DNA from 2 places in the Mesorhizobium sp. B2-4-18 genome. Region 1 is predicted to be linked to the other one. Evidence: predicted binding sites of a transcription regulator. Region 1 holds the regulator's gene; the other holds the start of a gene.
What was found. Region 1 encodes HrcA, which represses chaperone genes, less so after heat shock. Its sites were predicted from a motif close to GTTAGCACTCNCNNNNNGNGAGTGCTAAC; they were not measured.
Positions count from the first base shown of each region.

Region 2: the regulator HrcA is predicted to act here: its motif matches at 7,947-7,975, upstream of FJ527_RS22885 (co-chaperone GroES).

Region 1 covers NZ_VFUW01000003.1:614,445-625,131, forward strand. The annotation lists gene hemW (radical SAM family heme chaperone HemW) at 1-615, opposite strand, end outside; gene rdgB (RdgB/HAM1 family non-canonical purine NTP pyrophosphatase) at 612-1,289, opposite strand; gene FJ527_RS10195 (VOC family protein) at 1,289-1,699, opposite strand; gene rph (ribonuclease PH) at 1,883-2,599, opposite strand; gene hrcA (heat-inducible transcriptional repressor HrcA) at 2,755-3,837, shown strand; gene FJ527_RS10215 (hypothetical protein) at 3,941-4,138, shown strand; gene FJ527_RS10220 (sorbosone dehydrogenase family protein) at 4,244-5,587, shown strand; gene FJ527_RS10225 (LysE family translocator) at 5,707-6,324, shown strand; gene cysK (cysteine synthase A) at 6,502-7,482, shown strand; gene FJ527_RS10235 (glutathione S-transferase family protein) at 7,641-8,267, shown strand; gene FJ527_RS10240 (RNA polymerase sigma factor) at 8,277-9,521, opposite strand; gene FJ527_RS10245 (YciI family protein) at 9,529-9,897, opposite strand; gene FJ527_RS10250 (TAXI family TRAP transporter solute-binding subunit) at 10,154-10,687, shown strand, end outside.
Region 2 covers NZ_VFUW01000010.1:89,621-100,307, forward strand. The annotation lists gene FJ527_RS22830 (hypothetical protein) at 1-148, opposite strand, end outside; gene FJ527_RS22835 (thioredoxin family protein) at 248-994, opposite strand; gene FJ527_RS22840 (hypothetical protein) at 991-1,170, opposite strand; gene FJ527_RS22845 (helix-turn-helix domain-containing protein) at 1,286-2,506, shown strand; gene FJ527_RS22850 (PQQ-binding-like beta-propeller repeat protein) at 2,541-3,173, shown strand; gene FJ527_RS22855 (aldo/keto reductase) at 3,261-4,091, shown strand; gene FJ527_RS22860 (hypothetical protein) at 4,113-4,421, opposite strand; gene FJ527_RS22865 (glutathione S-transferase family protein) at 4,620-5,327, shown strand; gene FJ527_RS22870 (ATP-binding protein) at 5,665-7,167, shown strand; gene FJ527_RS22875 (hypothetical protein) at 7,164-7,373, shown strand; gene FJ527_RS22880 (usg protein) at 7,462-7,740, opposite strand; gene FJ527_RS22885 (co-chaperone GroES) at 8,132-8,446, shown strand; gene groL (chaperonin GroEL) at 8,506-10,137, shown strand; gene FJ527_RS22895 (hypothetical protein) at 10,199-10,423, shown strand; gene FJ527_RS22900 (DUF982 domain-containing protein) at 10,561-10,687, shown strand, end outside.

The DNA.
Region 1 (10,687 bases):
GGTCAGCTGGTAGAGCGACAGGTGGTCGGCGGCATGGCCGATCGCCTGTTCGAGTTCCGCCTGCCAATCCTCCGGCGTCTGCCCGGGCCGCGCATAGATCAGGTCGAAGGAGAGCCGCGGAAAGATTTCGCGCGCGAGCCCGATGGCGTGCAAGGCTTCCCTTACATTGTGCAGCCGGCCGAGAAAGCGCAAATCCATGTCGTTCAGCGCCTGCACGCCGAGCGAGACGCGGTTGACGCCCGCTGCCCGGTAACCGCGAAACCGCTCCGCCTCGACCGAGGACGGGTTGGCCTCGAGCGTCACCTCGATGCCGTCAGGCACCGTCCAATTCCCAGCCACGGCGTCCAGAACCCTGGCCACGGTTTCCGGCTTCATCAGCGACGGCGTGCCGCCGCCGAGAAAGATGCTGGTCACTTCGCGTGGCCCGGTGCGCTGGCGCATCGTCGCCAACTCGGCCTCGAAGGCGGCGGCGAAGCGCTCCTGGTCGACCGGCTGGTGGCGGACATGGCTGTTGAAGTCGCAATAGGGGCACTTGGCCGCGCAGAACGGCCAATGGACATAGACGCCGAAGCCGGGACCGCGGTCGAGCGCCATGGTGGTGCCGGGTCCGATCATGCCGAGCCAGGCCTCACCGAACCAAGCCGGGCTTGGGCGAATTTCTGGAAGGCGCGGGCGCGGTGCGACAGCGCCGTCGCCTGGCCGGGTTTCCAGCCGTGCTTTTCCTCCGCGCTCATCTCGCCGAAGGTCTTGTCGAAGCCATTGGGCAAAAACACCGGATCGTAGCCGAAGCCGAGCTCGCCGCGCGGCGGCCAGACCAGCGTGCCCTCGGCCTCACCGCGATAATATTCGGCCTCGCCGTCGGGAAAGGCGAGGCAGATGACGGCGACAAAGCGGCCCGTGCGCCGTTCGGGCGTGGCCGCGCCGACTTCCTGCATCGCCACTTCGGTGCGCTGCATGGCCATGGCGAAATCGCGCGAACCGTCCGGAGTCTCGGCCCAGTTCGCGGTATAGACGCCAGGCGCGCCGTCGAGCGCGTCGACACACAGGCCGGAATCGTCCGACAGTGCCGGCAGGCCGGTCGCCTTTGCGGCGGCAAAGGCCTTGATGTAGGCGTTTTCCTCGAAGGTGGTGCCGGTTTCGTCCGGTTCGGGCAGGCCATACGCCTTGGCCGATTTCGCCTCGAAGCCGAACGGCCCCATCAGCTCGGCGAATTCGCGCAGCTTGCCTTCATTGTGGCTGGCGACGACGATCTTCTTGCCATCAAGCGTATGGAGGTTTGGCGAATGCATCAAAGGCCCCAGATTCTTGGCTCGGCGAACTCGATCGAATTGCCCGAAGGGTCGCGTATATAGATCGAACGGCCGCCTTGCGGCCATTCGAATTCGCTTTCGATGGCGATTTTCTTCGCCAAGAGATGGGTTTTCCAAAGCTCGATTTCATCGGCGGTCGCGGCAAAGCACAGATGGCCTTCGCCGACCGTGCCGTGCGGCGGCACCTTCAGCCGCGCATCGGACGCCGGGGGAATTCTGGTCGCCTCGGCGTTGAAGACGAGCAGGACGCCCGGGCCACAGCGGAAGAACAGGTGGCGGCCTTCTACCTTGCCAAGCAGGGTGAGGCCGAGGATATCGGTGTAGAAGACCTCTGCTTCAGCGAGGTCGGTGACATAGAGGGCGGATTCAAGAATGGCAGAGGGAGTCACGAGGCACCCCCCTCTGGCCTGCCGGCCATCTCCCCCGCAAGGGGGGAGATTGGCAGCGTGAGCGCCAGCTCATGGTATTCTATGCTGATTGTTGGCGAAGCTCTCGACAACATCCGATCTCCCCCCTTGCGGGGGAGATGCCCGGCAGGGCAGAGGGGGGTGCCCAGGCTCCGCATGAATAAACTAAGCCACCGCCATCTGCTGCAGGCTGACCAACCGGGAAATGCCCTTCTTGGCCAGGCCCATCAAGGCCGCGAACTGCTCTTCGGAGAAAGGCTCGCCCTCGGCGGTGCCCTGGATCTCGACGATGCCGCCCTTGCCGGTCATGACGAAATTGGCGTCGGTGCCGGCCGAGGAATCCTCGATATAGTCGAGGTCGATGACCGGCTGGCCGTCATGGATGCCGCAGGAAATCGCCGCGACATGATCCTTCAGCACTTTCGAAACGCTGGCCATCTGCCGCGCTTCCATCCAGCGCAGGCAGTCATACAGCGCCACCCAGCCGCCGGTGATCGAAGCGGTGCGGGTGCCGCCATCGGCCTGGATGACGTCGCAGTCGACGGTGATCTGCTGTTCGCCCAGCGCCTGCAGGTCGACCACGGCGCGTAGCGAACGGCCGATCAGCCGCTGGATTTCCAGCGTGCGGCCGCCCTGCTTGCCGGCGGAGGCCTCGCGGCGCATGCGCTCGCCGGTCGAGCGCGGCAGCATGCCATATTCGGCCGTCACCCAGCCCTTGCCGGAATTGCGCATCCAGCCAGGCACCTTTTCCTCAAGGCTGGCGGTGCACAGGACATGCGTGTCGCCGAACTTCACCAGGCACGAGCCTTCGGCATGCTTGGAGACGCCGCGCTCGAAGGATATGGCGCGCATTTCGTCGAATTGGCGTTTGGAGGGGCGCATTCGGCCTGCTTTCTTGTCATTTTTTGAATCGTGGCCGGCTTGTAGCCCCACCAAGCCCATGGCGCAAAGGAAAATGGCCGAGCGATCCGACACAGACACCGGGTTGCGCGCGGCCCACCGAAGTCTATATCCTTGAACCGGAGGTTTTTAGCCGAATGACCAAGGCAGTCGATCCCGCCTCGCAGTCGCTGGCTCTTCAGTCGCTCGACATGCGCTCGCGCGACATCTTCCGGCGCATCGTCGATTCCTATCTGCGGGACGGCGAACCCGTGGGCTCGCGCAGCCTGTCGCGCATCCTGCCGTCCTCGCTGTCGCCCGCCACCATCCGCAACGTGATGAGCGACCTCGAGCATCTCGGGCTGATCTACGCGCCGCACATCTCGGCCGGGCGCCTGCCGACCCAGGCTGGCCTGCGTTTCTTCGTCGATGCCTTCATGGAGCTTGGCGACCTCTCCGACGAGGAGCGCCGCACCATCGAGGCGCAGGTGCGGGCCTCCGGCTCGGGCGCGACGCTGGAGCATATGTTGACCGAAGCCAGCCAGATGCTGTCGGGCATGTCGCGGGGCGCCGGCCTGGTGCTGGCCGCCAAGAACGAGGTGGCGCTCAAGCATATCGAATTCATCCAGCTGGAGCCGACCAAGGCGCTTGCCGTGCTGGTATCGCAGAATGGCGACGTCGAAAACCGTGTCGTCGAGCTGCCCGCCGGCATCACCGTCTCGCAACTGCACGAGGCCTCGAATTTCCTCAACGCGCATATTCGTGGCCGCACGCTGGCCGAGGCGCGCACCGAGATCGCCCGCATCAAGGAAGAGACGAGAGCCGCCCTCGATACGCTGTCGCAGGACCTCGTCGAGAAGGGGCTTGCGGTGTGGGCGGGCGCCGAAAGCGGCCTGCCTGCCCGGCTCATCGTGCGCGGCCGCGCCAATCTGCTGGAAAACGTCACCGCCCAGGCCGACATCGAACTCTTGCGCCACCTGTTCGAGGACATGGAAACGCAGGACGGGCTGATCCAATTGCTCGACCTCGCCGAGCAGGGATCGGGCGTGCGCATCTTCATCGGCTCGGAAAACAAGCTGTTCTCGCTGTCGGGCTCGTCGCTGGTGGTGGCGCCCTATCGCGACAAGGACGCCCGCGTCGTCGGCGCGCTCGGCGTCATCGGCCCGACAAGGCTGAACTATGCCCGCATCGTGCCGATGGTGGATTATACGGCACAGCTGATTTCCCGCATGCTGAGGTAAGGAGTCCGAGGAATTATTGCTTTGGCTTCCATGCCGGAATTCGACCGCGAACGACTTTCCTGGCGGGACCGTAAATCCAGACAGGCTGCAAAGGAGAAAAAGAATGGCGCTGGAATCGTTCAAGGCCCAGATCAGTCTGCTGCTCGAGGAGATGGTCAACCAGCCGGAGGACCAGCACGAAATTCAGGAACAGCTGCGCGAAAAACTGCGCGAGATGCGCGCCATGGGCCTGCCATTGCCGGCCGATCTCGTTGAATTGGAAAAACGCCTGGACGACGATTTTTACGCTGCCGGGACCTGATCCGAGAAGTTTTGCGCATCGTGCGCAACGGAACCCACGGGCAAACCGATCGTTGCTTTCCTTCATGACGGATTGGAGGAAGTAATGCGATTAGCCGGACTGGCGATGTCCGCACTGTTTGTCACGACAGCGGCGCTCGCCCAGCAAGCCGACCAGCCTGTGCTCAAAGGCCCGGCCGCCTTCGGCGATTGGCGGGCGGACAGGCCCGGCGTGCGCCGGCTGATCAAGCCGGAAGACCTGCCGAAACCCTATGTCACCAAATCCGCGTCCAACAGCGCCGGCGTGATCGACATGCCGGCGGACGCAAAGCCGCATTTGCCGCCGGGGTTTTCGGCCGAGTTGATCGCCTCGGGGATCGACAATCCGCGCGTCGTGCGCATCGCACCCAATGGCGACCTGTTCGTTGCCGACAGCAAGGCCAACCAGGTTCGGGTCTATCGCCTGGCAAAGGGCAGCGCGAAAGCCGCGGAGAAAAGCATCTTTGCCGGCGGCCTCAACCGGCCCTATGGCATTGCCTTCTATCCCCCGGGCAAGGACCCGCAATGGGTCTACGTCGCCAACAGCGACAGCATCGTGCGTTTTGCCTACGGCAATGGCGACCTGAAGGCCTCGGGCGAGCCGCAAACCATCGTCGCCGACATCCCCTCGACCCACCACTGGACCCGCGACATCGCCTTCTCGCCCGACGGCAAGACACTTTACCTCTCCGTCGGCTCCGGCTCGAATGTCGCCGAGGACATGGGCAAGAGGCCCAGGGGCGGGCTCGACGCCTGGGTCAAGGCTAAGCCGCTCGGCGCCAGTTGGGGTTCCGAGGCGGGCCGGGCCGAGGTCCGGGCCTTCGATCCCGACGGCAAGAACGGCCGCACAGTCGCCACCGGCTTGCGCAACTGTTCGGGGATGACCGTCCAGCCGGCGACCGGCGCGCTATGGTGTGTCGTCAACGAACGCGACGGGCTCGGCGACAATGTGCCCGCCGAATACGCGACATCGGTCAGGGAAGGCGCCTTCTATGGCTGGCCCTGGTATTATATCGGCGACAATGAGGACCCGCGCCACAGGGGCGAGCGGTCCGATCTCACCGGCAAGGCTGACAGTCCCGACGTGCTGATGCAGGCGCATTCGGCGCCGCTCAACATCGCCTTCTACGATGGCAAGGATTTGCCCGCCGACACCGGCTTTCCCCAGGCGTATCGAGGCGACGCCTTCGTTGCCCTGCACGGTTCGTGGAACCGCGGCAACAGGACCGGCTACAAGGTGGTCCGGCTTCTGTTCGAGGACGGCAAGCCAACCGGCGAATACGAGGATTTCATGACCGGCTTCGTCGTTTCCAATGGCGAGGTGTGGGGCCGCCCGGTCGGCGTTGCGGCGGCCGGCGACGGATCCTTGATCGTCTCCGAGGACGGCAACGGCACGATCTGGCGCGTGACTTATGGTGGCGACCGCTCCTGATCCTTGCTTGCGAACCGGGCCATTGCCGTCTGGCGCAAGCGAATCCCGCGCTCAGGGCGTTCTCCTGGAGGCCCGCCTCGTGCGACAACGGGCGCGACCGCCCTTGGACGCCAACGCCAATGACCCTCACCGGATTCCTCGCCTATAGCGCCGCTCTTGGTATCGCCGCCGCCATTCCTGGCCCCGGCATCACCGCGTTGGTCGCGCGTGCGCTGGGCTCGGGCTTTCGCTCGTCGCTGGCCATGTCCTTCGGACTCATGCTGGGCGATCTCACCTACCTGACCGCCGTGGTGCTGGGCCTCGCCTTCGTCGCGCAGGAGTTCGGCATGGTTTTCCTGGCCATCAAATGGGCCGGCGTCGCCTACCTGGCTTTCCTCGGCTGGCGCTTCTGGACCGCCGGCATCACACCTGAAACCGTCGAAGCCAGGAAGGGAAAGGGCGGCTTGCTGTCGAGCTTCGTCGCCGGCCTCACCGTGACGCTCGGCAACCCCAAGACGATGATCTTCTACCTCGCCATCACGCCGACCATCGTCGACCTGAAGACGATCACGCTTGCCGATTACGGCATTCTCGTCGCGCTGACGGTCGTCGTCCTGTTCGTCGTGCTGGTGCCTTACCTGGCGCTGGCGGCCAAGGCGCGCTGGTTCCTGAAGTCGCCGCGCGCGCTGAAGGTGCTGAACCGCACCGCCGGCGCCTTCATGGTTGGCGCGGCGGCGGCGATCGCCGCTCGTCAGTAGGTCGTTTCGGCCAAACCATTCCCTGCCCCGGCTGTTTCGGGAAATGCTTTTCCGAGGGCCAGGCGTTTTCAGCACGCGCCCCACTCGGATATTTTCCAGCCGCAGCCTATCTTGCGCGGTTGAAAGCCCTATTCTGTCGGCTACTGCCAATTGCCTGAAATCCAGGGAGCGAAACCAATGAACAAGCCCGTCACTTCAGCCCGCGTGCCCGGCCGCGGCCGCATCTACGATTCCATCACCGACACGATCGGCGACACGCCCCTGGTACGGCTCGACAAGTTCGCCAAGGAGAAGGGCATCGTCGCCAATCTGGTCGCCAAGCTCGAATTCTTCAATCCGATCGCCTCGGTCAAGGACCGTATCGGCGTAGCGATGATCGAGGCGCTGGAAGCGGCCGGCAAGATTGCCCCCGGCAAGACCACGCTGATCGAACCGACATCCGGCAACACCGGCATCGCGCTCGCCTTCGCCGCCGCCGCCAAGGGCTACAAGCTGATCCTGACCATGCCGGAGACGATGTCGGTCGAGCGCCGCAAGATGCTGGCGCTGCTCGGCGCCGAGCTGGTGCTGACCGAAGGCCCGAAAGGCATGAAGGGCGCCATCGCCAAGGCCGACGAACTGGCCGCGACGATCCCCAACGCCATCATTCCGCAGCAGTTCGAAAACCCGGCCAATCCAGAGATCCATCGCAAGATGACGGCGGAGGAAATCTGGAACGACACCCAGGGCGGGATCGACATCTTCATCGCCGGCATCGGCACTGGCGGCACCATCACCGGCGTCGGCCAGGTTTTGAAGAAGCGCAAGCCCGCGCTGCATGTCGTCGCCGTCGAGCCGGATGCTTCGCCGGTGCTGTCGGGCGGCCAGCCCGGCCCGCACAAGATCCAGGGCATCGGCGCCGGCTTCGCGCCAAAAATCCTCGACACCACGGTCTATGACGAGATCGTCAAGGTCTCGAACGAGGACTCGGTCGCCAATGCGCGCCTCATCGCCCGCCTCGAAGGCGTGCCGGTCGGCATCTCCTCGGGCGCGGCCCTGCAGGCGGCCATCGTCGTCGGCTCGCGGCCCGAGAACAAGGGCAAGACCCTGGTCGTGGTCATCCCCGACTTCGCCGAGCGGTATCTGTCGACGATCCTGTTCGAGGGGCTGGGGGCTTAGGCTTCGATACCCAAGAACAGCAGCGCTAACGTGGCTTGTTTAGCGTCCTGAGCCTGGCCCGTTGAAAAACCTGCCGTGGAGTCCTTACCCGACTTGAGTAGCCCCTGCTTCCGGTGCAAATCTCGAGCGCGCCCTGGTTCGGGCCGGGGGAGGATTTCATGTACAAGCTCTACACGCGTCCGGGCAGCGGCGGCTTTGTCGTCGAGGCGGCGCTGGCGCTGATCGATGCGCCTTTCCAGCAGATCGACGTGCCGAAAAGCGAGGCGCCCGATCCGGCCTTCCTCGCCATCAGCCCGTTGAACCAGGTGCCGGTGCTGACCTTGCCGGACGGACGCTCTATCACCGAATCGGCGGCGATCTGCATCCTGCTCGCCGAGCGCCACCCGCAAGCCGGCCTGGCGCCGGCGGTCGGCGCGCCCGCCCGCGCGGAGTTCCTGCGCTGGATGGCGTTCATGTCCTCGGTGCTTTACCCGGCGGTGCTGCGGCTCTACTACGCCCATCGCTACACGACAGATGCCGAGGGGTCGAAGGCGGTGAAACAGGCGGCGGTCGCCGAGATGGACCGCGGTTTTGCCGTCGTCGATGCAGCCTTGCGCAACCGCGACTGGCTCGCCGGCGATCAGATGTCGCTGGCCGACATCTATCTCGTCATGCTGGTGGCTTGGCATCCCGACATCGACATGGCGCGGGCGGCCTGGCCCGGTATCGAACGCCTGTGGGCGCGGTTGCGCGAGCATCCGCTCATGAAGACGCTCAACACGTCGCACGAAATGTGGCCGGCCTGAGCGGACACTTCACTGTATGAGCGCGGCGCGTCTTGCCTGCAGGAAGCGGCGCACCGCCGGATCGCGCTCGAGGCCGATCGCCCGATCATAGGCTTCGAGCGCCTGCGGTGCCTGGCCGAGCCTGGCCAGCAGGCCGGCCCGCGCGGCCCAGTAGGGCTGGTAGTCATTGAGCCGCTTGTCGTCTCCCAGCACGTAAAGAGCCGCCAACCCCGCCACCGCGCCCTCGGTCTCGGCGATCGCCACCGCGCGGTTGATCGCCACGACCGGTGATCCCGCGATCGAAAACAGCGCTTCGTAGAGCGCGCGGATCGCCGCCCAGTCGGTGCGGCCGCTCAGCCGTCGCGCCACATGCGCCGACTGGACCGCCGCCTCGAGCTGATAGCGGCCGATCGTGCCCATGGTGGCGGCACGGCGGAGCAGCGCTTCGGCCTCGTCGACCAGGGCGTGATCCCACAGTGCATGGTCCTGCTCGGCGAGCGGCACATACTCTCCGGCCGTGTCGCGACGCGCGGCGCGGCGCGCCTCGGCGAACAGCATCAGAGCCAGCAGGCCCAGCGCTTCCGGCTCGTCCGGCAGCAGCGAGGCCACCAGCCGGCCGAGCCAGATACCTTCGGTGGCGAGGTTTCGGCGCCGCGTCTCTGTACCGGCGGGGTCGGACCAGCCCTCGGCGAAAGCGGCGTAGATCGCCTCCAGCACGGCGTCCAGCCTTTCACCGAGTTCGGCTCGCTCCGGCACGCGGAACGGAATGCCGGTCTCGCGGATGCGGCTCTTGGCGCGCACCAGCCGCTGTCCCATCGTTGACGGCGAGAGCAGGAAGGCGGATGCGATCGTCGCGGCATCGAAGCCGAGGATGGTCTGAAGGATCAGCGGCGCCCGCACGCCGGGTTCGATCGCCGGATGGGCGCAGGCGAACATCAGCCGCAATCGTTCGTCGGGCAGGTCCTCATCGGTCATGCGCGCCTCCGCCTCCTCGGCAATCAGCTTGAGATGGTCGCGGCCGGCTTCGCTGGTCAGCCGCCGCCGCACCGCGTCGACACGCCGCCGCCTTGCCACCGCGAGCAACCAGGCTTCCGGCTTTTCCGGCACGCCGGTGCGCGGCCAGCGTTCAAGCGCCGCCGCAAAGGCGTCGGCCAGAGCATCCTCCGCGGCAGCCACGTCGCGCGTGCGCGCCGCCAGCCAGGCGACCAGCTTGCCGTAGCTCTGCCGGGCGGCCGTCTCGGCGGCCACCCGGGCGATTTCGGGGCGTGTGTCCATCACGCCGTCATTTCCTGGGCAGATAGTCGGCCATTTCCCAGATCGGCCGCACCTCGACAGTCCCGGTGCTGGCCGCCGGACAGCGCGCCGCCCAGGCGATCGCGGCGTCGGCGTCCTCGGCTTCGATCATGTAGAAGCCGGCAAGCTGCTCCTTGGTGTCGGCATAGGGGCCGTCGAGCACGCTGGTCTTACCGTCAGTCATCCGGACCAGGGTGGTCGCCTGGCTCGGGCGCAGCCTGTCGCCGGCCAGCCAGGTGCCGGACTTCTTCAGCGCTTCCGTGTAGGCGTCATAGGCGGCGCTCATCTGATAGGTCGCCTCGGTCGGCACGTTCGCCATCGCGGCTTCGTCGGCGTAAATCATAAGCATGTATCGCATGGGTCTTCTCCCGTGGTTTCGAAGGCCGCTTCGTTGCGGGCCGAACGTATGTCGCGCGACCTTGGCCGATTTCGACAGGCGCTGGAAAAACTTTCGGCTCCGGCCGCGCCTTGTGCAAGCGGGCATATGTTTGGCGACACTCTCAACCATTCGTCTAACGAGCGGAATTGCGGGTTGGCATTTCCCCTCCGCTGTCTAAACTCGCCCGGTTCGCGTCAGGGAGGCGATGCGGCCAATATTTCAGGGAGGAAACCGGATGTTGAACTTCAGAAAGACGTTTATTGCTGCCGGCGCGATGGCGCTTTCCCTTGGCCTTGGTGCGGTGTCCGCCACCGCGCAGGAATTCATCAATGTGCTGACCGGCGGCACTTCGGGCGTCTATTATCCGCTCGGCGTGGCACTGTCGGAAATCTACGGCAAGGGCATCGAGGGCGCCCGCACCCAGGTGCAGGCGACCAAGGCCTCGGTCGAGAACCTCAACCTCCTGCAGCAGGGCAAGGGCGAGATCGCGTTCGCGCTCGGCGATTCCGTCAAGATGGCCGCCGAGGGCAATGCCGAGGCCGGCTTCCCCGGCAAGCTGGACAAGCTGCGCGGCATCGCCGCCATCTATCCCAATTACATCCAGATCGTCGCCAGCCAGGAATCCGGCATCAAGACGCTCGCCGACCTCAAGGGCAAGAGCTTGTCGGTCGGCGCGCCGGCATCGGGCACCGAGCTCAACGCGCGGGCCATCTTCGCCGCCGCCGGGCTGAAATACGAGGACCTCGGCCGCGTCGAATATCTGCCCTTC
Region 2 (10,687 bases), on a different contig from region 1:
GCATGGTCCCGTCGCCGCCGTGAAGACGGGAAAGCAGCGCCATCACCGCAAAGGTCGGCGCCGCGGCGAGGCATAGCCAGTCGGCTATGCCATGGGGGACGACATTTTCGGGGGTCACGCTGCCGATGCCGGAAGGGATATCGCTCATGATCTTATTCCCTTGATGGTTGCGGCCCGTCATGACCTGGGGTCCTCGGCCCTGCCGGAGGCGGGAAGAGGAACCCAGGCTGGACGGACTTGCGCCAGCTTACTGGTTGCCCTTGTCGCGGAACGCGGCCTCGCCGGCAGCTGACACTTCGGCCCATTTCTTGTCGGCTCCGGCATCGTAATTGTCGTGCCAGTTCCACCAGCTGTAGAGTGGCGTCTGCGGGTAGCCTTCGGGCGAGTCTTCCCACACCTCCTGGCGGCCGAGCGGCGTGATGTCGAGATAGCTCCAGACGGTGCCCAAAGCCTCGTCGCCGCGGTTGTTGATGAAATAGGTGCGGAAGATGCGGTTCCCGTCATGGATGAACACGTTGTGGCCGTGCCATTCGTCGACGCCGAAGTCCTTGTCGAAGCTATCGGTGATCGTATACCAGGGCATCTCCCAACCCATCCGTGTCTTCAGCCGCTCGATGTCTTCCTGCGGGGCGCGAGAGGCGTAGGCGAGGGTGGTGTCGCGGGCGTTGAGATGGGCGAGGTGGCCGACCTGGTCGGCGCCGAGCGAGCAGCCGCGGCAGGCATGATCGGGCCAGCCATAGACGCCGGGCTCGAAGAAGGCGCGGTAGACGATGAGCTGGCGGCGGCCTTCGAACAGGTCCAGCAGGCTCACCTTGCCGTCAGGGCCCTCGAAGACATAGGCCTTGTCCACTTCCGTCCACGGCATGCGCCGGCGTTCGGCCGACAGCGCGTCCCTGGCGCGCATCGTCGCCTTCTCCTTCACCAGCATCTTTTCGTGCGCGGCGTTCCAATCCTGCTGTGAGACGATCGGTGGGGTCTTCATGGTCATGGTCATTGGTCTTCTCCTTTGCCGGTCGTGGCGTCGTTGCGGTGTGGTGTTGCCTGGACGTGTGGGGGAGCCGCAGGCGCGGCGAAATCCGAAAGATCCGGCCCGGCGCAGCAGGGGTGGCGTGCGGCGCGCTTGGCCGTATCATTGGCCGCGTCGAGGTCGAGGTCGGTGGAGGCAGGCATTTTTTTGGTTCTCCCTTGCTGCCGTCATTGCCGGCACGTCTTGCTGGTTGACGGTACTGACGTAAGTTAGGCGGCGCTGCGCCGAGGTGGGAGTTACAAGTGTGACGGGATTTGAATGGACTCGCTGATCACCGCGGCAGCGCTGGCGCTGGCGGCCGGCGATCCACTCGGCGCGCTCGACCGCGTTGCCCTGCGCGAGGATGCGCCGGCGCTGGCGCTGCGCGGCATTGCCATGGCGCAGCTCGGCGACTTCGATCGCGCCAAGCTCTTGTTGCGGCGGGCCGCGCGTGCCTTCAGTCCGAAAGAGGCGGTGGCGCGCGCCAGATGCGTCGTCGCCGAGGCCGAGATCGCGCTGGTTTCGCGCGATTTGGGCTGGCCGGCCAAGGCGCTCGACGCGGCCCGCACGGCGCTGGAAAAGCATGGCGACCGGTTGAACGCGGCGCATGCCGGTCACCTCAAGATACGGCGCCTGCTCTTGATCGGCCGCCTCGACGAGGCCGAGCAGGTGCTCGCCGGGCTCGACCCGGCGCCGCTGCCGCCGGCGGCAAGAGCCGCGCACGAACTCGCCGTCGCCGGCATCGCCATGCGGCGCCTGCGGACCAGGCCGGCGCGCGCGGCGCTGGAGTGGGCGCGCCATGCCGCTCGCAAGGCCGGTATTCCCGGCCTCATCGCGGAGGTCGACAGCGCGTGGCTGGCACTGGAGACACCCGCGGCGCGGCTGATCGCGCAGGGCAGGGAGCAGCCGCTGCTGCTCGAAGAGGTCGAGGCATTGCAGGGATCGCCGGCGCTGGTCGTCGATGCTTTCCGCTACGCCGTGCGCGTTGGGCGGACCACGGTTTCGCTGGCGAGCCGGCCTGTGCTGTTCGCCTTGGCGCGGACGCTCGCCGAAGCCTGGCCCGGTGATGTGTCGCGGGGGGAACTCGTGGCGCGGGCTTTCGGCGGCAAGCATGCCGATGAATCGCATCGCGCGCGCCTGCGCGTCGAGATCGGGCGGCTGCGTGCCGAGTTTCGCGCATTGGCCGGCATCAGCGCCACCAGGCATGGCTTCACGCTGGTGCCGCGCCAGGCCCATGCAGTGGTGGTGCTGGCGCGGCCGATCGAGGAACGGCACGCGGCCGTGCTTGCCTTGCTGGCCGACGGCGAGGCCTGGTCGAGCTCGGCCTTGGCGCTGGCACTTGGAACCGGCCAGCGCAGCGTGCAGCGGGCGCTTGAGCCGCTTGCCGAGGCCGGCAAGGTACAATCCTTCGGCCATGGCCGGGCGCGCCGCTGGATGACGCCGCCGGTGGCGGGTTTCACGACCACCTTGTTACTCCCCGCGCCGCTTCCCAATGGCTAGAAAGTGACGACGACCACCATCGAGGGACAAGGACATGAAACATTCGGCAGCCGAAATCTTGAGGGAATACGGGCCTTTTCCCGGTGCCAACACGGTGGCCGGGGTAAGCTTTGATGGCAAGAATGTCTGGTTCGCCTCAGGCGACAGGCTGAACGCCTTCGATCCGGAGAGCGGGCAGGCCCTGCGCTCGATCGATGTCGCGGCACATGCCGGCACCGCCTATGACGGCCGGCATTTCTTCCAGCTCGCCAAGGACCGCATCCAGAAGATCGATCCCGACACGGGCGAGGTGCTTTCCACCATTCCAGCCCCCGGCAATGGCGGCGATTCCGGGCTGACCTGGGCCGAAGGCACGCTATGGGTCGGCCAGCACCGGGAGCGCAAGATCCACCAGATCGACCCCGAGACCGGCGCGATCCTGCGCACCATCGAATCCAACCGGTTCGTCACCGGGGTGACCTGGGTCGACGGCGAATTGTGGCACGCCACCTGGGAGGGCGACGAAAGCGATCTGCGCCGCGTCGACCCGCGGACGGGCAAGGTTCTGGAGAAGCTCGACATGCCTGCCGGCATGGGCGTCTCGGGGCTGGAATCCGATGGCGCCGACCGACTGTTCTGCGGCAGCGGAAACGCCGGCTTGGTGAGGGCGGTGCGCCGGCCGAAATAAGGGTCCGCGAATTTTCCCCAATCGACTGGCCGTTGTGCGATGCCAAACCTAGATAGGCTGGACCATCCCCCACAAAAGGATTCTCCCATGCCCGAACAGATCACGTTGAACGACGGCACCGCCATTCCCCAGCTTGGCCTTGGCGTCTGGCAGGTCGATCACGACATCACGGCGCAGGTGGTGGGCTGGGCGATCCAGGCCGGTTACCGGCTGATCGACACCGCCGAGGGCTACCGGAACGAGGAAGGGGTCGGCGAGGCGATCCGCGCCGCCGGCGTGCCGGCGGCAGAGCTGTTCATCACCTCGAAGCTGCGCAACGGCGCCCACCAGCGCGATGCGGCGCTGCGGGCCTTCGACGACACGATGAAGAAGCTCGGCGTCGAGCAGCTCGACCTGTTCCTGATCCATTGGCCGGTGCCCAGCCAGGACAAATATGTCGAGGCGTGGAAGACGCTCGTCGAGCTGCAGCAGGCCGGCCGCATCAAGTCGATCGGCGTTTCGAATTTCAACAGGGATCATCTGGAGCGCATCATCGGCGAGACGGGCGTGACGCCCGTCGTCAACCAGATCGAGCTGCACCCGCGCTTCCAGCAGCGCGATCTGAGGGAATTTCACGCCCGGCACGACATCCATACGGAAAGCTGGAGTCCGCTGGGCAGCGGCCGGTTGCTGAGCGACCCGACCATATCAGGCATTGCCCGCAAACACGGCAAGTCCACCGCGCAGACAATGATCCGCTGGCATCTCCAGCAAGGGCTGATCGTCATCCCGAAGTCGGTGCGCCAGGACCGCATCGCGGCCAATTTCGATGTCTTCGATTTCGAACTGGACGCACAGGACCTGGAGACGATCGCCGGCATGGATTCGGCTGACGGCCGTAACGGTCCGAATCCGGTGACGGCGGCGTTTCTGTTCTGAGAGGACGAAGCGGCCGGCGCGCTAAATCCCCGAGCCGTCCAGCTGTTGCGCGTCGTCGCCTTCCCACGGCGCCGGCATCGAGGCGCCCCGGCTGAGATTGGCCGAGGGCATCGGCATCCAGCACTTCAGCTCCGGCTCGGCATATTCGACGACGCGGCCGGGCGAGGAATCGGAGGCGCGCCAGCCCTCGTCACCGAACTGATCGGCGCGTGACCAGTAGGCGAGGTCGACTTCCGCCGGCCCCTGCTCGGATGGGCGGACCGTCACGAGGATCCGGCTGCCGTCTTTTGGCGCGCTCGACATGTGGCGCCAGCGGTCGGGCTCGTCCATCGTATTTCCTCCTGCCTTGCTGTGGGATGAAGTGTCGCCTCGTCGTCGGAGACGGTCAACCCAAACTTTGCGCAACCCGTCCTGTTTCGATAGGCTGCTCGTTCCGCCCGGCGCACGGGGAGTGGATGATTTGTCGGATTGCACCAGCCGCATCCGTCCTTGATCTGGCGACGGTCGCCGAGACAAGGAGAGGCATTCATGAGTGACGAAGTCGAGCCGATGCCGGCTGGGGTGGAAACAAAACTGTACTTCAGCCGCAACCCCAATCCGCGCCTGGGGGTCGCGGTGGCGCGTCATCTCGGGGCGAGGGTGACCTTCGAATTCGCGTCGCCGTTCGCGCCGGGGCAAGCGGAGCGATTTCGGCCGCTCAATCCCAACCTTTCCCTGCCCATACTGGCCTGGCCCGGCGGAAGCCTGTGGGAGGCCGACGCCATAGCCTGCCGGTTGTCGCGCGACATGGGGTCCGATTTCTGGCGCAGCGGCGACGATGAGCCCGAGATGATCCGCTGGCTGAGTTGGGGCAAGGAGAATTTCATGCGGGCCTGCGACATGGTGCATTTCGAGCGCGGCACCAAGCAGCGTTATCACATCGGGCCGATCGATCACCAACTGGTCGAGGATGGGCTGAAACTGTTTCACACAACGGCGGCGATCCTGGAGACCGCGCTTGCGGGCCGGCAATGGCTGGTCGGAGACGAAGTCTCTTATGCCGACTTCCGCATGGCGACCTTCCTGCCTTTCAACGATGTCGCGGGCCTGCCGCTCGGCGACTATCGACTGGTCGATCGCTGGTATCGGCGGCTTGAAGCGATCGACGCCTGGCGTGATCCCTTCGAGGGTCTGGACGCGCCGCGATTGCCGCCAGTCCCAGGACAGGTCGAGCCGCATGAGGCGCCGAGGCTGTAGTCGAAAGGGGTGGCGACCGGCGTATACGTTTGGAGAGAAACTTGAAAACGCCGGCCGCCATTTGGGGGCGTTGGGGTGCATCGCTTTGGGGGGCGATGCAGAGGCCAGGCTAAGCGGATGGCCGGCCGCCGCAATCGAAACGCCGGCCCATGGTGAACAGGTGGTTACTATCCACAGGTCAGGGCCGTAAACGGCAGGCCCGCCGGATTGCGGCCGTCCATCGCGGCCAGATCGTCATTGTCTCGGCTGTGCGCAACGCGAATCGGCAGCCATGCCCTGCTCGACGGGCCGCGATCGGATTGCTAAGCCCGTCCGCGAAGGAGCTGATGAGTCTGGCATGACCGTTGCGATCGAGATGGGACACACGACAGCGGGCGCGCCGGCGAAACTCGATCTCGAGGAGTTGCTGGCGACCCGCCTTCTGGTGCAGGGCAATTCGGGGTCCGGCAAGTCGCACCTCTTGCGGCGTCTCCTGGAACAGAGCGCGCCTTGGGTGCAGCAGACCATCATTGATCCGGAAGGCGACTTCGTATCCCTGGGCGAACGCTACGGCCATCTGGTGATCGATGCCGAGGAGCACACCGAGCGCGGCCTGCAGGCGGCCGGCGAGCGGGCGCGCATCCACCGTGTCTCGACCGTGCTCAACCTCGAAGGCCTCGATGCCGAGAACCAGATGCGGCGCGCCGCCGCTTTTCTCGGCGGGCTATTCGAGGTCGCGCGCGACCACTGGTACCCGATGCTGGTGGTGGTCGACGAAGCTCAGCTTTTCGCGCCGGCGGTGGCCGGCGAGGTGTCGGACGAGGCGCGCAAGCTTTCGCTCGGCGCCATGACCAACCTGATGTGCCGGGGCCGCAAGCGCGGGCTTGCCGGCATCATCGCCACGCAGCGGCTGGCCAAGCTCGCCAAGAACGTCGCGGCGGAAGCCTCCAATTTCCTGATGGGCCGCACCTTCCTCGATATCGACATGGCGCGCGCGGCCGATCTCCTAGGCATGGAGCGGCGGCAGGCGGAGGCGTTCCGCGATCTGGAGCGCGGCCAGTTCATGGCGCTGGGGCCGGCACTGTCGCGCCGGCCGCTCGGCCTGCGCATCGGCCCGACCGACACCAGCCCGCGCAACGGCACGCCCAAGCTGATGCCGCTGCCGGAGGCGGCGCTCGAGGATGCCCGCGCCATCATCCTGGCCGCCCCGCCGCCCGAGACGATGCGTGCGCCGCGCCGGGTGGCGTCGCCGGACCTGCTCGACCAGTTGATGGCGGCGAAGTCGGCTGCGCTGGAAATCCGCCCCGAACCGGCGGAGCCGCAAGTCAGCGCCGGGGATCTGGCGGAGCGGCGCGAGCGGGTGGACCGCGTGCTGCGCGCCATTCTTGCACAACCTGACGCGGGCTTCCGCGTGATCGGGGTGCTCTACCAGGAGTTTGTCGTGCGCTGCCGCATCGAGGGCCTCGCCTCGGTCGTGCCTGACCTGCCCACCTTCCGCCGCATGTTGACGCGCGCCCGTGCCGGACTGGGGGCCGAAGCCAGCGAGGACGATGTGTGGCGCGACGTCTCGGTGCGCGCTTCGCTGCTGCCGGAGGACATGCAAGGCGTGTTCATGATGATCGCGCGCGCGGCGAAGGAGGGCTGGCCGTGCCCGAGCGATGGCGCGATCGCCCGCGCCTACGGCTCGCATTCCATGCGCCGCGCCCGGCGGCTGCTCACCTATATCGAGGAGCAGGGCCTCATCGTCTGCCAGGTCGACGGCACGGGGAAGCGCACCGTGACGCTGGTCGAACTCGCCTGGGCAACGGCGCCCGGCGATCCCAATGCCGAGGGGGCGGAGCAGGGAAGCCTGGCTTTGTGAGGGCATCCAACGTGGCCGTGGCGGCACTGCGAGCTCATCGACGAACGCTGATCCGCTGGTTCTCGATGGCGGACCTGGCGGCGGCCGGCATCGCCTCGCTGGCCCTTGCGCGGTCCCCGGCAAGCGGCGCAAGGTGGCTGGTGCCGGGAACCTGCGGCTCGATCCTTGCCGGGCTCGGCGTGGCGCTGGTCAATCATCGTATCTGAAGCTTGCTTGCAGACGGCGGGTGCGAAGGCGATGGTGAGGTCGCTGGTCGGCTTCTGGTAAGGTCAGCACCGCGCGATGACGCCGCCCTTACTGGACCGTGATGACACCGTCGACCGCCCGCCATTCCGATGGGGTGATGAGCCGGTGGTGGGCGATGTGGACGGAGTGAAGCGGCCCGTCCAATTCGCGCTCCCAATAGGAGAGAAAGCCCTTGAGTTCGGGGAACTCCGGCGCCAGGTCGTAGTCCTGCCAGACATAAAGCTGCAGCAGGCTCCGATGGTCAGGCAGACGGTAATGGATTTGTGCGGTGGTCAGGCCATAGCCTTCCATCTGGAGGCGGAACTCCTTGCTGACGCTTGCGATCATTCGTGTCTCCTTTCGGCGGCAGCGGTGGCCGCAACGGCGAAAAAGTCTCTCGGCCCATCAATGTGCGCCGTCGGTAAACAACTCCTTCAGAGGGTGAGCGGTTCCGGCGCCGGCGATGGTACCGGCTCGGATAATTTTGCCGGATCTAGGCGTAAATTCAAGGGGCGGCTCCCGACGCAGAGCGAATAAGACCGCTATAACAGTGAGTTGGCACTCCGACGGCGTGAGTGCTAAAATTTTCTGGCCGGCCTCTTGAAACCGAAAAAAGGGAAAACTAGCTCGATATGCGCGCGCGATGCCTGACAAAGGGTCGCCGCATTCCGCATCGGCCCGAATTGCCGGTCCGGTGTGGAGGAAGCTGAAAACCTGTTTGTCCCAAGAGGAGAACGACATGGCGTTCCGTCCATTGCATGACCGTATCCTGGTCCGCCGCATCGAGGCCGAGGAAAAGACCTCCGGCGGCATCATCATTCCCGATACCGCCAAGGAAAAACCGCAGGAAGGCGAAGTCATCGCCGTCGGTCCCGGCGCGCGCGACGACAGCGGCAAACTGACCGAGCTGGATGTCAGGGTGGGTGACCGTATCCTTTTCGGCAAATGGTCCGGCACCGAGATCAAGCTCAATGGCGAGGATCTGCTCATCATGAAGGAAAGTGACGTGATGGGCGTGATCGAACAGACCGCGCAAGTGAAGAAGGCCGCCTGACGGCTTCTTAGAAAATCCACCAGTCAACGAATGCTGCCTAGACATAGAGGAGTGATCCAATGGCTGCCAAAGAGGTAAAATTCCATACCGAAGCGCGCGAGAAGATGCTGCGCGGCGTCGATATCCTGGCCAATGCGGTGAAGGTGACGCTCGGCCCCAAGGGGCGCAATGTCGTCATTGAAAAGTCGTTCGGTGCGCCGCGCATTACCAAGGATGGCGTCACCGTCGCCAAGGAAATCGAGCTTGAGGACAAGTTCGAGAACATGGGCGCGCAGATGGTGCGCGAAGTCGCCTCCAAGACCAATGACCTTGCCGGCGACGGCACCACCACCGCGACCGTGCTGGCCCAGGCCATCGTCAAGGAGGGCGCCAAGGCCGTTGCCTCGGGCATGAACCCGATGGACCTGAAGCGCGGCATCGACAAGGCGGTGGACGCCGTCGTCGCCGAGCTGAAGGCCAACGCCCGCAAGGTGACCCGCAACGACGAGATCGCGCAGGTCGGTACCATCTCCGCCAATGGCGACGCCGAGATCGGCCGCTTCCTCGCCGAAGCGATGGAGAAGGTCGGCAATGAAGGCGTCATTACGGTGGAGGAAGCCAAGACCGCCGAGACCGAGTTGGAAGTCGTCGAAGGCATGCAGTTCGACCGTGGCTATCTCTCGCCCTATTTCGTCACCAACCAGGACAAGATGCGCGTCGAACTTGACGAGCCCTACGTGCTGATCCACGAAAAGAAGCTCGCCAACCTGCAGGCGCTGCTTCCGGTGCTGGAAGCGGTGGTCCAGTCGGGCAAGCCGCTGCTGATCATCGCCGAGGATGTCGAGGGCGAGGCGCTGGCGACGCTGGTCGTCAACAAGCTGCGCGGCGGCCTCAAGGTCGCGGCCGTCAAGGCGCCGGGCTTCGGCGACCGCCGCAAGGCCATGCTGGAAGACATCGCGATCCTCACCGGCGGCACCGCGATCTCCGAGGATCTCGGCATCAAGCTCGAGAATGTGACGCTGGAGATGCTGGGCCGCGCCAAGAAGGTGGTGATCGAAAAGGAAAACACCACCATCGTCGACGGCGTCGGGCGCAAGGAAGAAATCCAGGGCCGCGTCGCGCAGATCAAGGCCCAGATCGAGGAGACCACCTCCGACTATGACCGCGAGAAGCTGCAGGAGCGGCTGGCCAAGCTTGCCGGTGGTGTCGCGGTGATCCGCGTCGGCGGCTCGACCGAGGTTGAGGTCAAGGAGCGCAAGGACCGCGTCGACGATGCCTTGCACGCGACCCGCGCGGCTGTCGAGGAAGGCGTGCTGCCTGGCGGCGGCGTCGCGTTGCTTCGGGCCGCCAAGGCGCTCGATGCTGTCCAGACGGACAATGCCGACCAGAAGACCGGTGTAGAGATCGTGCGCCGCGCCATCGAGACGCCGGTCCGCCAGATCGCGGAAAATGCCGGTGCTGAAGGCTCGATCATCGTCGGCAAGCTGCGCGAGAAGGGCGAATTCGGCTGGGGCTGGAACGCTCAGACCAACGAGTTCGGCGATCTCTATGGCCAGGGCGTGATCGACCCGGCCAAGGTGGTGCGCACCGCGCTGCAGGATGCGGCGTCGGTCGCCGGCCTGCTGGTGACCACCGAGGCAATGGTGGCCGAGAAGCCGAAGAAGGAAGCCGCCAGCCCGGCAATGCCGGCCGGCGCCGGCATGGACTTCTGAGGTCCGACCAGTCCGCCCGCTCCCTCGACAGGGAGCGGGCATCGGTTGAAGGGAGAGAGATATGGATGCGCTTGCTGACCTTGGGCCCGTGCCCGCGCCGACACATCAGGCAAAGGAGTTCCTGGCCTATGAAAGCGAATGCCGCGGTGCGTTGAAGCCGCTGCTGGCGGAACTGCTCGACAGGGCCGAAGCCGCCGGCTGGAAGCGGCGGACCGTTGCCGCGACGCTGATGTTCCTGGCCGCGCAACAGGTGTCGGAGGCGTCCGAGGCCTCGGCCGGCGGCTGAGCGCTGACATTCAGTCCCATAAACTTACGGGCAGTCCCATGAACCTTACGGGCAGTCCCATGAACCTTACGCGGCGGGCCGCGCCTTCCGGTGTTCGGCCCGCCGCGGGTCCGCACAATCGAGAGGAGGCACAAGCCATGCATCGCTGGCAGTTTGAAGAACCGGTGACCATTCTGGTCGGAATGGGCTTTCCGAGGAAGATCGAAAGCGTGATGGAAGCCTACGCGCTGTTGCAGGACTGGCCGGCCGCCAGCCGCAACGGCG